DNA from 3 places in the Cellulomonas sp. P4_H12 genome. Region 2 is predicted to be linked to each of the others. Evidence: riboswitches for the same ligand, from Rfam matches in the RefSeq annotation. Region 2 holds a riboswitch; each other region holds the start of a gene.
What was found. Region 2 has a riboswitch for S-adenosylmethionine ahead of AC1DQC_RS00270 (aminotransferase class V-fold PLP-dependent enzyme). Riboswitches for the same ligand answer to the same signal wherever they lie in the genome.
Positions count from the first base shown of each region.

Region 1: linked by a shared signal. The riboswitch ahead of AC1DQC_RS18890 (NADPH-dependent FMN reductase) and the one ahead of AC1DQC_RS00270 (aminotransferase class V-fold PLP-dependent enzyme) in region 2 are both predicted to bind S-adenosylmethionine.
Region 3: linked by a shared signal. The riboswitch ahead of AC1DQC_RS17315 (ABC transporter permease) and the one ahead of AC1DQC_RS00270 (aminotransferase class V-fold PLP-dependent enzyme) in region 2 are both predicted to bind S-adenosylmethionine.

Region 1 is NZ_JBFUKJ010000047.1:5,310-9,487, forward strand. Features, by position in the region: gene AC1DQC_RS18880 (LLM class flavin-dependent oxidoreductase) at 1-1,000, shown strand, start outside; gene AC1DQC_RS18885 (flavin reductase family protein) at 1,066-1,611, opposite strand; gene AC1DQC_RS18890 (NADPH-dependent FMN reductase) at 1,608-2,135, opposite strand; SAM riboswitch class IV at 2,152-2,260, opposite strand; gene AC1DQC_RS18895 (YciI family protein) at 2,452-2,835, shown strand; gene AC1DQC_RS18900 (RNA polymerase sigma factor) at 2,864-4,039, shown strand; gene AC1DQC_RS18905 (tyrosine-protein phosphatase) at 4,053-4,178, shown strand, end outside.
Region 2 is NZ_JBFUKJ010000001.1:48,971-53,148, reverse strand. Features, by position in the region: gene AC1DQC_RS00280 (fasciclin domain-containing protein) at 1-46, opposite strand, end outside; gene AC1DQC_RS00275 (YrdB family protein) at 167-517, opposite strand; gene AC1DQC_RS00270 (aminotransferase class V-fold PLP-dependent enzyme) at 541-1,935, opposite strand; SAM riboswitch class IV at 1,980-2,094, opposite strand; SAM riboswitch class I at 2,214-2,316, shown strand; gene AC1DQC_RS00265 (rhodanese-like domain-containing protein) at 2,327-2,740, shown strand; gene AC1DQC_RS00260 (O-succinylhomoserine sulfhydrylase) at 2,737-3,996, shown strand; gene AC1DQC_RS00255 (DUF1345 domain-containing protein) at 4,039-4,178, shown strand, end outside.
Region 3 is NZ_JBFUKJ010000035.1:25,415-29,592, forward strand. Features, by position in the region: gene AC1DQC_RS17305 (dipeptide ABC transporter ATP-binding protein) at 1-597, opposite strand, end outside; gene AC1DQC_RS17310 (ABC transporter permease) at 594-1,526, opposite strand; gene AC1DQC_RS17315 (ABC transporter permease) at 1,528-2,517, opposite strand; SAM riboswitch class IV at 2,561-2,668, opposite strand; gene AC1DQC_RS17320 (rhodanese-like domain-containing protein) at 2,841-3,254, shown strand; gene AC1DQC_RS17325 (M20 family metallopeptidase) at 3,251-4,178, shown strand, end outside.

The DNA.
Region 1 (4,178 bases), on a different contig from region 2:
GCTCGCGGCGCTGACGGCGAGCGCCACCTCGACCATCCGCGTCGGGTCCGCCGCCGTGCTGCTGGGGTCCACCAGCCCGGTCGTCGCGGCCGAGCAGTTCGGGACCGTCGCCGCGCTGCATCCGGGGCGCGTCGACCTCGGGCTGGGTCGGGCCTCGTTCCCGCCGCCGAGCAAGGAGGGTCCGTCGGCCCCGCGCCCGCGGGTCGCACCGTCGGAGGCCCGCGTGGTCGACGGGTTGCTCGTGCCGGCCGCGCCGCCGCTGAACTACGCCGACCCCGACCCCGCCCTGCGCGCGCGGTTCGTGGCCCACCAGGAATTCCTCGGCGCCGGCCGCACGCCGGCCCGGTTCCGCGACGAGCTGGCCACGGTTCTCGCGCTGCAGGCCGGGACCGCCACGGCGGGCGACCGCGGGGTGACCAGCCCGGCGGTCGAGGGCTCGGACGTGGCGCTGTGGGTGCTCGCGTCGAGCGCGGGGGAGAGCGCGCGCGTGGCCGGTGAGCTCGGCCTGCCCCTCGCCGCCAACTACCACGTGAGCCCCGCGACGGTGCTCGACACGGTCGAGGCCTACCGCGCGGCGTTCGTTCCCGGGGTGCTCGACGAGCCGTACGTCGTCGTGTCCGCCGACGTGCTGGTCGCGGAGACCGAGGCCGCGGCCGTCGCGCTCGCCGACCCGTTCGGCGAGTGGGTGCTCTCCATCCGCGCGGGCCTCGGCGCGGTCCCGTACCCGCGGCCCGGCACGACCACGCCGTTCGAGCTGCGCGAGGAGGCCGAACAGGCGCTGCTGCGCGACCGGATCGACACCCGGATCGTCGGCGACCCCGACGCCGTCGTCCGGGGCCTCGACGCGCTCGTGCGCGCGACCGGCGCCGACGAGCTCCTGATCACGACCATCACGCACGACCCGGCGGACACGGCCCGCTCGTACGAGCTGCTCGCCCGCGCGTGGGGCCCGACTGATGACGAGCTGGTGGGCGCCCTGGCAACGGCCAGCTCCCGCTAGAGCGCGGACGTCAGCGCGCGCCAGAAGGCCCCCGGCATCCGATGCCGGGGGCCTTCTGCGACGGGTCAGACGGCCGTGTGGTCGCCGATCCGGTGGTACGTGCGGTCGTGGTAGACGAGCGGGAGGGCCTCGTCGGCGATGCCGTGCGCGAGCGCCCGGACGGACACCAGGTAGGAGCCGCCGACGGGGACGCGCTGCACGACGCGCCCGCGCACCCAGGACACGGCGCCGTCGATGACCGGCTCGCCGGTCTCCAGGGCCGTCCACCCGCCCGCCTCGAACCGGTCGATGCCGCTCGTCGCGAACCGCGCGGACACGTCGTCCTGCCCGGAGGCCAGGAAGCTGATCGCGAGCGTGCGGGCCGTCGAGAGGGCCGGCCACGACGAGGAGGTCGAGGCGAGCGAGAACGCGAGCAGCGGCGGCTCGGCGGACACCGAGATGACGGAGGTGGCGGTGAAGCCGACGGGCCGGCCCTCGTCGTCGAGCAGCGTCACGACGGCCACCCCGGCGGGGTGGCGGCGGAAGACGTCCTTGTAGGCCTGCGGGCTGAGCTGCGGCTCGTCCTGCTGGGTGAGGTCGGCGTCGAGCACGCGGAGGATCTCGGCGGTCATGCGGTCAGCGCCGCGACGTCGAGGGCCGCGCGCAACGGGCCGTACGCGCGCTCGAGCCAGCGGTCGATGACGGTGTCGAGGTCGGCGAGGTCGGCCTCCGTGACCGCGAGTGCGCGCGTGGGCACGGTCGCGCCGAGCTCGACGAGCAGGGGTCGCAGGTGGACCTCGCCGGCGAGCAGGTGGGCCGGGCCGCCCGAGACGACGAGCGGGACCGCCACGACGCCGGCCAGTGCGTCGGGGCCGTACAGGTCGAGGAAGGACTTCAGCAGGCCGGTGTACGTCGCCTTGTAGACCGGCGTCGCGACGACGAGCAACCGGGCGCCCGACACGGTCGCGAGGGCGGCGTCGAGCAGCGAGCGGTCGGCCGTGAAGAGCTGGTGACCGATCGTGGCCAGGTCGACGGTGGTGACGTCCACGCCCTCGGCGAGCCGGTCCGCCACCTGCACGGCGGCGGCGAGGGTGCGCGACCCCGGCCTCGGGTTGCCCACGAGGGCGACGACGTCGGGAACTGGCTGGTGGACCACGGTGGAGCTCCTTCTCGCTGCACGCTTGCCGCACCGGTCGGTACGGCCAGGTCATCTCCCGGAGCACCCCGTCGTGGAGGGGTTGCTGACCAGCGAGCCGGGGCTTCGCGCTGGTGCTCGTGACCTAGGGCGGAGTTGTAGCAACGGGCCGCCGCCCGGCAAGGGCTTCGCCGGAGAATCCCGAATGACGGACAGCGGAGGGGGACGGGCGTCGCGAAGAACCGGAAGGATGCGTGTCGAGAACGTGCGAGCGGCTCCGACCCGTGGGTGACAGGCCTGACCGGAGCCCGACGAACGGGAGTGCACCGTGAAGTACATGCTGCTGATGAACTACTTCATCGAGGGCGTGCCGCCCATCGACACGTGGGCGCCGGAGGACGTGCGGCGCCACATCCAGTTCCAGCAGGACCTGGGTGCGGAGCTGGTGACCAGCGGGGAGTTCGTCGACGGCCAGGGGCTCGCGTGGCCGGACACCGCGAAGTTCGTGCGGAGCGACGGGGTGTCCACGCCGGTGATCGTCGACGGGCCGTTCGCCGAGTCGAAGGAGTTCCTCGCGGGCTACTGGACCGTCGACGTCGAGGACGAGGCGCGGGCCATCGAGATCGCGGCCACGGCGTCGGCCGCACCCGGACCGGACGGCGTGCCGCTCCAGCAGGTGTTCGAGGTCCGCGCGCTGATGGCGGCGCCCTCCCCTGAGTGACCAGCCGAGCGTCGAGGACCTGTTGCGCGTGCTCGCGCCGCAGGTCCTCGGCGTGCTCGTCCGGCGGTCGGGCGACCTGGCGGACGCGGAGGACGCCCTGCAGGAGGCGCTGCTCGCCGCGACGACGCAGTGGCCGAGCACCGGCGTGCCGGACAACCCGCACGCCTGGCTCGTCGTCGTGGGGCAGCACAAGCTGGTCGACCGCTACCGCAGCGAGGATGCGCGGCGCAGGCGCGAGGAGCTCGTCGCGACCATGGACCAGGGCGTCGACGCGCTGCAGTCCGACGACTCCCTGCTCCTGCTCTTCGGCTGCTGCCATCCCGCGCTCAGCCCGGCGTCGGCCATCGCCCTGACGCTGCGCTCGGTGGGCGGGCTGACGACGGCAGAGATCGCGCGGGCGTTCGTCGTGCCGGAACCGACGATGGCGCAGCGACTGAGCCGGGCCCGCCGGACGCTGCGGGGGCTGGACGGCCCGTTCCGCATGCCGTCGGAGGCCGAGTACGCCGAGCGGCTCCGGGCGGTGCTGCGGGTGCTCTACCTGATGTTCAACGAGGGGTACGCCAGCAGCACGGGGACCGCGGTGGCCCGGGCCGACCTGGCCGGCGAGGCGCTGCGACTGACGCGCGACCTGCACGCGAGCCTTCCCGACGACGCCGAGGTGGCCGGCCTGCTCGCGCTCGTCCTGCTCACGGACGCGCGCCGGCCCGCGCGCACGGGTCCCGGCGGGGAGCTGGTCCCGCTCGCCGAGCAGGACCGCAGCCTCTGGGACCGGTCGATGATCGACGAGGGCGTCGCGCTGGTCGAGGCGGCCCTGGTGCGCGGCGCGATCGGCGAGTACCAGGTCCAGGCCGCGATCGCGGCGGTCCACGACGACGCGAGGAGCGCCGACGAGACCGACTGGCCCCAGCTGCTCGCGCTCTACGGGGTGCTCGAGCGCCTGACGGGCAACCCGATGGTCACGCTGAACCGCGCGGTCGCGCTCGCCATGGTCGAGGGCCCGGAGGCCGGCCTCGCGCTGCTGGCGACGCTGGACCAGCCTCTGGCGGGCCACCACCGGCTCACCGCGGTGCGCGGTCACCTGCTCGAACGGGCGGGGCGGCCCGCCGAGGCGGCCGAGGAGCTCCTGCTGGCATCGCGGCGGACCACCAGCCTGGCGGAGCGGGACTACCTGCGGCTGCAGGTGGCGCGCCTCCGGCACGGTTGAGAGCCTGGGCCCCGTGAGCGTCGACGAGCACATCCTCCTGTCGCCTGCCGTCACCAACCTGCGCGACATCGGCGGCCGCCCCACCGCCGACGGGAGCACGGTGGCGACGGGGATTGCGTACCGCTCGGCCGAGCTCGCG
Region 2 (4,178 bases):
CCAGGCCGACGGCGACGAGTGCGGAGATCGTGCGACGGATCCTCATGGTGGCTCCTGCGGGACGACGGTCGCGACCGACGCCCCTGCGCCGCGCCGCGCGGGCACCCGATGGGCACCCTGTGTCCTCTTCGCCCGATCCGGTCCGCCCGGATGCACCCGGGCTCCGTCAGCTCGCGACCTCGGCCTCGGGCTCCTTCGCGGCCGCGAAGACCCCCGTCGCCACGACGGCGAAGGCCACACCCCAGGCGGTCAGGCCGGCGAAGACGCAGACCGCGCCGACCGCGACGAACAGCGCCGCCTGCGCGGCGACCCGCGGTCCGCTCCGGAGCCGGTGCGCCGACGTCGGTGCCATCCAGCGCGCCCAGATCCCGATCGCGACCGCGTCGAACGCGACCGCGAGCCCGATCGACGCCCACGTGCTCGTGCCGAGCCGCCACCCGGCCACCGCCAGCAGGGCGATCATCGCGAGCTCGCACAGGAACGCGAGGGCGCCGAACACCCCGACCCGAGGGACCATGCTGCCGGCCTCCGGGATGGCGGTCAGTCGTCCAGGGCGGGGCCGCAGGCGGCTGCCGCGGTCGCGGCCAGGTGGTCCAGGCCGTGGACCGCGAGCAGCGGACGGGTGTCGTCGACGACCGCCCAGCAGCCGTCGATCACCTCGTACCGGACGGCAGGGCCGTCGGCCAGGTACCGGGTCAGGGCCTCGACCAGGCGGTCGACCGCCTCGCTCGTGGTGCCGACGCCCACCGAGGCCCGGATGGCGCCGCCGGACGCGCCGAGGTGCGCGAGCAGCGGGTGGGCGCAGAAGCGGCCGTCGCGCACGCCGATCCCGTGCTCGGCGGCGAGGTACGCGGCGACCAGGCCCGGGTCGTGGTCCGGCACGGTGAACGTGAGGACCCCGACGGGCGCGGCCGAGTCCGGCCAGATGCGCGCGATCTCGACGCCGTCGATGGCCGCCAGCCCCTCGACGAGGCGCGCCCGGAGCGCCTCCTCGTGGGCGGCGAGGGCGCCGGCGGGGAGGGCCGCCAGCTGGTCGCACGCCTCAGCCAGCGCGATCGCGCCGAGGACGTTGGGCGAGCCCGCCTCGTGCCGCGCGGGCGCCGGCTGCCAGACCGTCCGATCGGTCCGCACGTCGCGCACCGCACCTCCCCCTGCGAGGTACGGCGTGCCTGTGTCGAGCCAGTCGCGGCGGCCGACGAGGGCCCCCGCGCCGAACGGTGCGTACGTCTTGTGGCCGGAGAACGCGACGTAGTCGGCGTCCGTCGCGGTCAGCGAGAAGCCCCGGTGCGGGACCAGCTGCGCGCCGTCGACCGCCACCCGGGCGCCCTCGGCGTGGGCCAGGGCGACGACCTCGTCGATGGGCAGCGCCTCCCCCGTCACGTTGGACGCGCCCGTGATCGTGACCAGGGCATACGGCTGCCGGGCGAGCTCGGCGCGCAGGGCGTCGAGGGTCGCGGCGACCGTGTCCTTGATGGGCAGGATGGTCGTCCGGTTGCCGTGCCGCTCCGTCGACTGCACCCAGGGCAGCAGGTTGGCGTGGTGCTCGACGTCCAGGACGAGGACGCGGCCACCGGCGGGCACGACGCCGGCCAGCAGGTTGAGCGAGTCGGTGGTGTTGCGCGTGATGATCGCGACGTCGGCGGGACGCGCCTCGACGAACCGGGCGATGGTCTGGCGCGCGGACTCGTACAGCGCCGTGGACACCTGGGACAGGTAGCCGGCACCGCGGTGCACGGACGCGTAGAGCGGCAGCACCTCGGTCACGCGCGCCGCGACGGCCTCGAGCGCGGGGGCGCTGGCGGCGTAGTCGAGGTTGGCGTAGACGCGCTGGGTGCCGTCCACCAGCGGGACGGTGGTGGTGCCGCCGACGACCGGGAGCAGGGCCCCCACCTCGTCGACGGAAGCACACGAGGCGCGCTCGGCGGTGATGGTCATGGAGGTCCTCCGACACGATCCGGGGGGACACCTCGACAGGTGGAACCCCGCGCTTGCCGAGCCCCGGACGGGACGCGGCCAGGTCGTCACCCGGGGCACCCCACCGCGGAGGAGGGTTGCCGGCCAGCGAGCCGGGGCTTGACGCTGGCGCTCATGACCTGCAACGAGGGTCGCGGCACCCCGCGCCGCCTGTCAACGCACCGCGCGGTTCGTCTCGCCTACCGGGACGCCTTGTCCACCAGTTGGTTTCGACGAGCCCGGCACGCGTAGCATCACCGGCACCATCCAGAGCGGCCGAGAGATCTGGCTCGACGACGCCGCAGCAACCCGCGGGCACACACTGTGCCCGGCCGAGGGTGCTACCGCCAGGACCGATGAGACGAGGATCTGCATGAGCTACGCCGGCGACCTGACCCCCCAGCAGGCCTGGGACCTCCTCACCTCCGACGAGAACGCCGTGCTCGTCGACGTGCGGACCGACGCCGAGTGGCGCTACGTCGGCATCCCCGACGGCGCCCGGATCGGCGGCCGCTCGGCCCTGGTCGAGTGGGTGTCGTACCCGTCGGGACGGCCCAACCCGCAGTTCCTCAAGCAGCTGGCGGACGCCGGCGTCACGGCCGGCCGCCCGGTCGTCTTCCTCTGCCGCTCGGGCGTGCGCTCCGTCGCCGCCGCGCAGGCCGCGACGTCCGCGGGCCTCGGCCCGGCCTACAACGTGCTCGAGGGCTTCGAGGGCGACGTCGGCTCCGACGGCCACCGCGGACACACGGGCTGGCGCGCCGCCGGTCTGCCCTGGCGGCAGGCGTGAGCGCCCGGCGCGTCCCCGGCCCCGGGGACTGGGACGACCGCCGCGCCCCGCGCGCCGACCTGCGGCCCGACACCCTCGCCGTGCGCGGCGGCCTCGTGCGCTCGCAGTTCAACGAGACGTCCGAGGCGCTCTTCCTCACGCAGGGCTACGTCTACGACGCCGCCGCCGAGGCCGAGGCCGCGTTCGCCGGCGAGGCCGACCGCTTCCTCTACTCGCGCTACGGCAACCCGACGGTGTCCACGTTCGAGGAGCGCCTGCGCCTGCTCGAGGGCGCCGAGGCCGCGTACGCCACGGCGTCGGGCATGTCCGCGGTCTTCACCTCGCTGGCCGCGATCGTGAGCTCCGGCTCCCGCATCGTGTCGGCACGCGCGCTGTTCGGCTCCACGGTCGTGATCTTCGACGAGATCCTGGCCAAGTGGGGCGTGCGCACCGACTACGTCGACGGCCACGAGCTCTCGCAGTGGGAGGAGGCGCTGTCGACGCCCGCGGACGTGGTGTTCTTCGAGACGCCGTCCAACCCGATGCAGGACCTGGTCGACATCGCCGCGGTCAGCCGGCTCGCGCACGCCGCGGGCGCGACCGTGATCGTCGACAACGTCTTCGCCACGCCCGTGCTCTCCCGCCCGCTCGAGCTCGGTGCCGACGTCATCGTGTACTCCGCGACCAAGCACATCGACGGGCAGGGGCGCGTGCTCGGCGGCGCGATCCTGGGCACCGACGAGTACATCCACGGGCCCGTGCAGACGCTCATCCGGAACACCGGGCCGTCGCTGTCGGCGTTCAACGCGTGGGTGCTGCTCAAGGGCCTGGAGACGCTGTCGCTGCGCGTCCGGCACCAGACCGCGTCGGCGCTGCACGTCGCCACGTGGCTCGAGGAGCAGCCCGGCATCTCGCTCGTCCGGTACCCGTACCTGGCGTCGCACCCGCAGCACGAGCTCGCGCTCGCGCAGCAGTCCGGCGGCGGCACGGTGGTCACGTTCAACCTCGCGGTCCCCGACGGCGCGCAGCCCGACGTCGCCAAGAAGGTCACGTTCGGGGTGCTCGACGCGCTGCGGATCGTCGACATCTCGAACAACCTCGGCGACGCCAAGTCGATGGTCACGCACCCGGCGACCACGACCCACCGCAAGCTCGGGCCCGAGGGCCGCGCTGCGGTGGGCATCGCGGAGACGACGGTCCGGCTCTCGGTCGGTCTGGAGGACCCCGCGGACCTCGTCGACGACCTGGCGCAGGCGCTCGACACACTCGCCGGCTGACACCTCCCCGGCCTGCGCGGCCGCGCGCGGAACACTGGCGCCATGAAGGCGTCGTCGTCGCTGTCCAGGCTGATCGTCGGGGCGCTGGCGGGCGTCCTGGTCGGCATCGTCGTCGGCTGGACGTCCGCCGTGGCGGCGGTGCTGGCCGGCTGGGCGACCGTCGCGGCCGTGTTCGTCGTCTG
Region 3 (4,178 bases), on a different contig from region 2:
CTCGAGGTGGTCGAGGATCTGGCGCTGCACGGTGACGTCGAGGGCGCTGGTCGGCTCGTCGGCCACCAGCAGGCGCGGCTGCGCGGCGAGCGCGATCGCGATGAGCACGCGCTGCCGCATGCCGCCGGAGAGCTCGTGCGGGTACTGGCGCGCCCGCACCTCGGGTTCGGACAGACCGGCGCGTCGCAGGGCCTCGACGGCCTCGATCGCGGCGTTCTTGCGGTCCGCGAGGCCGTGGATCCGCAGGACCTCGGCCACCTGCTCGCCCACGCGGGTCACGGGGTTGAGCGACACGGTCGGGTCCTGCGGCACCAGGCCGACCAGGAGGCCGCGGACCGTGCGCAGCTCGCGCTGCGAGGCGCGGGCCATGTCGTGGCCCAGCAGGTCGATGCTGCCGTGGTCGATGACGGCGGCGGGGGCGAGCAGCCGGACGACGGCCGCGGCGGTGGTGGACTTCCCGGAGCCGGACTCGCCGACGACGGCCACGGTCTCGCCCGCGTCGACGTGCAGCGACACGTCCCGGACCGCGCGGACGGTGCCGCGCCGGGCCCGGTAGGCGACCGCGAGGTCGGTGACGGTGAGCAGGCGCTCGCTCATGCCGCACCCCCGTCGGGACGGTCGACCGCGCGGGAGATGCGGCCGGCGGCCAGCACGCTGATCGCGATGGTCAGGCCGGGCAGCGTGGTGAGCCACCAGGACGTCCGCAGGTAGTCGCGACCCCCGGACACCAGCGCGCCCCACTCGGGTGCCGGCGGCGGGGCGCCGTAGCCGAGGAAGCTGAGGGCGGAGACGGCCAGGATCGCCGCGCCGAGCTGCAGGGCGGCCAGGACCACGACCGGGCCCGCCGCGTTGGGCAGCACGTGCTGGAACAGCACCGACCACCAGCGGCTGCCGCCGGCGTGCGCGGCCTCGACGTACACCGACGACCGGACGCGCAGCACCTCCGAGCGCATGATGCGGGCGACGGTGGCGACGCTGGCCAGCCCGACGGCGATCGCGACCTTGACGGTGCCGAAGCCGAGCGCCGTGATGAGCGCGAGCGACAGGAGCAGCGCCGGGATGGACAGGAGGACGTCGACGGCGCGCATGACGACGTCGTCGAACAGCCCGCCGACGAACCCGGCGAGCAGCCCCACGAGCGCCCCCACCAAGAGGCCGACGCCGACCGCGACGAGCGCGGCCTCGAGGGTCAGGTGCGTGCCGTGCACCACCCGCGTGTAGAGGTCACGGCCCAGCTGGTCGGTGCCGAACCAGTGCGCGCCCGACGGCGGCTGCAGCTTGTCGGCGGGCACCCCGACGAGCGGGTCGCCCGGCGCGAGGACGTGGGGAGCGAAGGCCGCGACGAGCAGGAGAGCGAGCCAGACGATCGCCAGCAGCAGGCCGGGCCGGCGACCGAGCTCGCCCAGCCAGGCGAACCGGCCCGGCCCTTCCGCGTCCTGGCGGTCGCGCAGGGCGTCCGCGAGGCGGTCGTGCGAGGTGGCGGCGAACTCGTCCGGGGCGAGCTTGCGGTTGAGCAGGTCGGTCATGTCATGCCCCCGCCGTCACGGGCTCGACCAGAGGGGCACGTACGGCGGCCTTCGTCGGCCGGGAGCGCCGCACGATCCGGGGGTCGAGCAGCGGGTAGAGCAGGTCGACCGCGAGGTTGACCAGCACGAAGACCGCCGCGGCGAACAGCACGATGCCCTGCACCACGGGGATGTCCTGGGCGCTGACCGACGTGGCCGTCAGCCGGCCGATGCCCGCGCGGGAGAACACGGTCTCGGTGACCACGGCACCGGCCAGCAGCTCGCCGATGACCAGGCCCACCACGGTCAGCGCCGGGAGCGAGGCGTTGCGCAGGGCATGCCGGAAGTGCACGCGCGCCGGCCCGGCGCCCTTGGCTCGCGCCGTGTCGACGTACGGCTGGCCGAGGGTGTGCCGCAGCGACCGCGACAGCATCTGCGCGATGAGCGCCGCCGTCGGCACGGCGAGCGTCACGGCCGGGAGCACGATCGAGGCGAACCCCTTGTTGCCGACGGCGGGGAAGATCGGGTTCGCGAACGAGAACCACTGCACGAGCAGCAGGGCGAACCAGAACGACGGGATGGCCACGCCGAGCGGAGGCAGGCCGAGCAGGAGGTTCGACAGGCCGCGACCGCGCACGAGGGTGGCCAGGATCGCCAGGCCGCCGCCCAGCAGGAGCGCGAGCACGAAGGCGGCGAGCGCGATGGCCGCCGTGGGCGGCACCGCCTCGGCGATGAGGCCGGTCACCGGGCGGTGGAGCACCACCGAGGTGCCCAGGTCGCCGCGCAGCAGCGCGCCGAGCCGTGTGACGTACTGGACCGGCAGCGGCTGGTCGAGCCCGTACTGCGCGCGCAGCGCGTCCAGCTGCTCGGGCGTCACGTCGGACGACTCGCTGCCGTACATCAGGGAGACCGGGTCACCGGGCAGCGCGTACAGCACGACGAAGGACACCGTGTAGGCCGCCCAGAGCACCAGCAGCGCCTGTCCCAGGCGGGCGGTCACGTAGCGGTTCATGTGTGGTCCCGGGGGGAGGCGCGCATCGGGGTCCTCGATCTGCGGTCTGTGCTTGCACGGCGGGCGCCGTGCCGGGTCGTCACCTGGAGCACCCCGTCACCGGAAGGGTTGCTGCCCGACCAACCAGGGTTTGTCGTCGGGGCTCGAGACCGCGGCGAAGGTAGGCACGCGGCCGGGCGTCGTCAACGGTCCGCTGGGCCTTCTCATCAGATGGACAGCGAATCCGCCATGTGAGAAGCCGCTCGCGATCGTTGACATCGACCGCGCGGTCCTCGACGCTCCGGCGCCACGAGGGCCCTGGGCCCGCACCCGAAGGAGAACCCATGACCGACACCACCTCCCGGCCGGGCGCGCCCGCGGAGCACCTGAGCCTCGAGGAGGCCGCCGCGCTCGCACCCGTCGTGAGCCCGACGGAGGCCGCCGAGCGCGTGGCCGCCGGGGCGTTTCTCGTCGACGTCCGCAGCGAGGCCGGCCGGTCCCGCACGGGTGCCATCCCGGGCGCCACCGTCGGCGACCGGTACGCGATCGACGAGGAGTTCGACCTCACGGCGGCCACCCGGCACGCGCCCGTCGTGTCCCTGGACACGCCGATCGTCGTGGTGTGCGGCTCGGTGCGCGGGTCCGGGCCGGTGGCCGCGGAGCTGCGGGCCAGGGGCTTCACCAACGTGGTGCACGTCGACGGTGGCTTCCCCGCGTGGAAGGACGCCGGGCTGCCGGCCGAGGCGCCCGTCGGATGACCACCCCGTCCACCGCCTTCCTCGACGAGCTGCACGCGCTCACCGAGCGGCGGCGCGCGTCGTTCGTCCCTCTGACGTCGCCGTTCCCGGGGGCCGACGACGCGTCGCGCGCCCTCGTGCGGGCCGCGGCCAAGGCGGGGGAGTCCGACGCGCTCGACCTGGCCCACGCGATCCACACGCACCCGGAGGAGGCGTTCCGCGAGGTCCGCTCCGTCGCCGCGATCGCGGAGCTCCTGGGTCGGCACGGCGTGCCCGCTACGGTGGGCTCGCACGGCCTGCCGACGTCCCTGCGCGCCGGGCTGACCGCCGACGGACCGGACGACGGCGCCGCGCGGCAGGACGCCGGTCCCACGATCGCGATCCTGGCCGAGTACGACGCGCTGCCCGGCGTCGGTCACGCATGCGGMCACCAGCTCATCGCGGCGGCCGCGGTCGGGGCGTTCCTCGCGCTGCGGCAGGCCGTCGCGGACGGTCTCGAGCTGCCGGGCCGGGTCCTGCTGCTGGGCACGCCCGCCGAGGAGGGCAGCTCGGGCAAGGAGATCCTGGCGCGCAACGGGTTCTTCGATGGCGTGGACGCCGCGCTCATGGTCCACCCGTTCGGGTTCGACGTGGTCGACCACCCGTTCCTGGGTCGTCGGCAGCTGCGCGTGACCTACCAGGGGGTCGCCGCGCACGCGTCGGCGAGCCCGTTCATGGGGCGCAACGCCCTCGATGCCGTCGTCCTGAACTACCAGGCCGTCGCGATGCTGCGTCAGCACCTCCCGCCGAGCGACCGCGTGCACGGCGTGGTCCACGAGGGCGGCACCCGCCCGAGCGTGGTGCCCGAGCGCGCGACCGTGGAGTACTACGTGCGGTCCGCCAGCCCGGTCACCCTCAAGGACCTGTCGCAGCGGCTCGCGGACATCGCGCAGGGTGCGGCCCTGG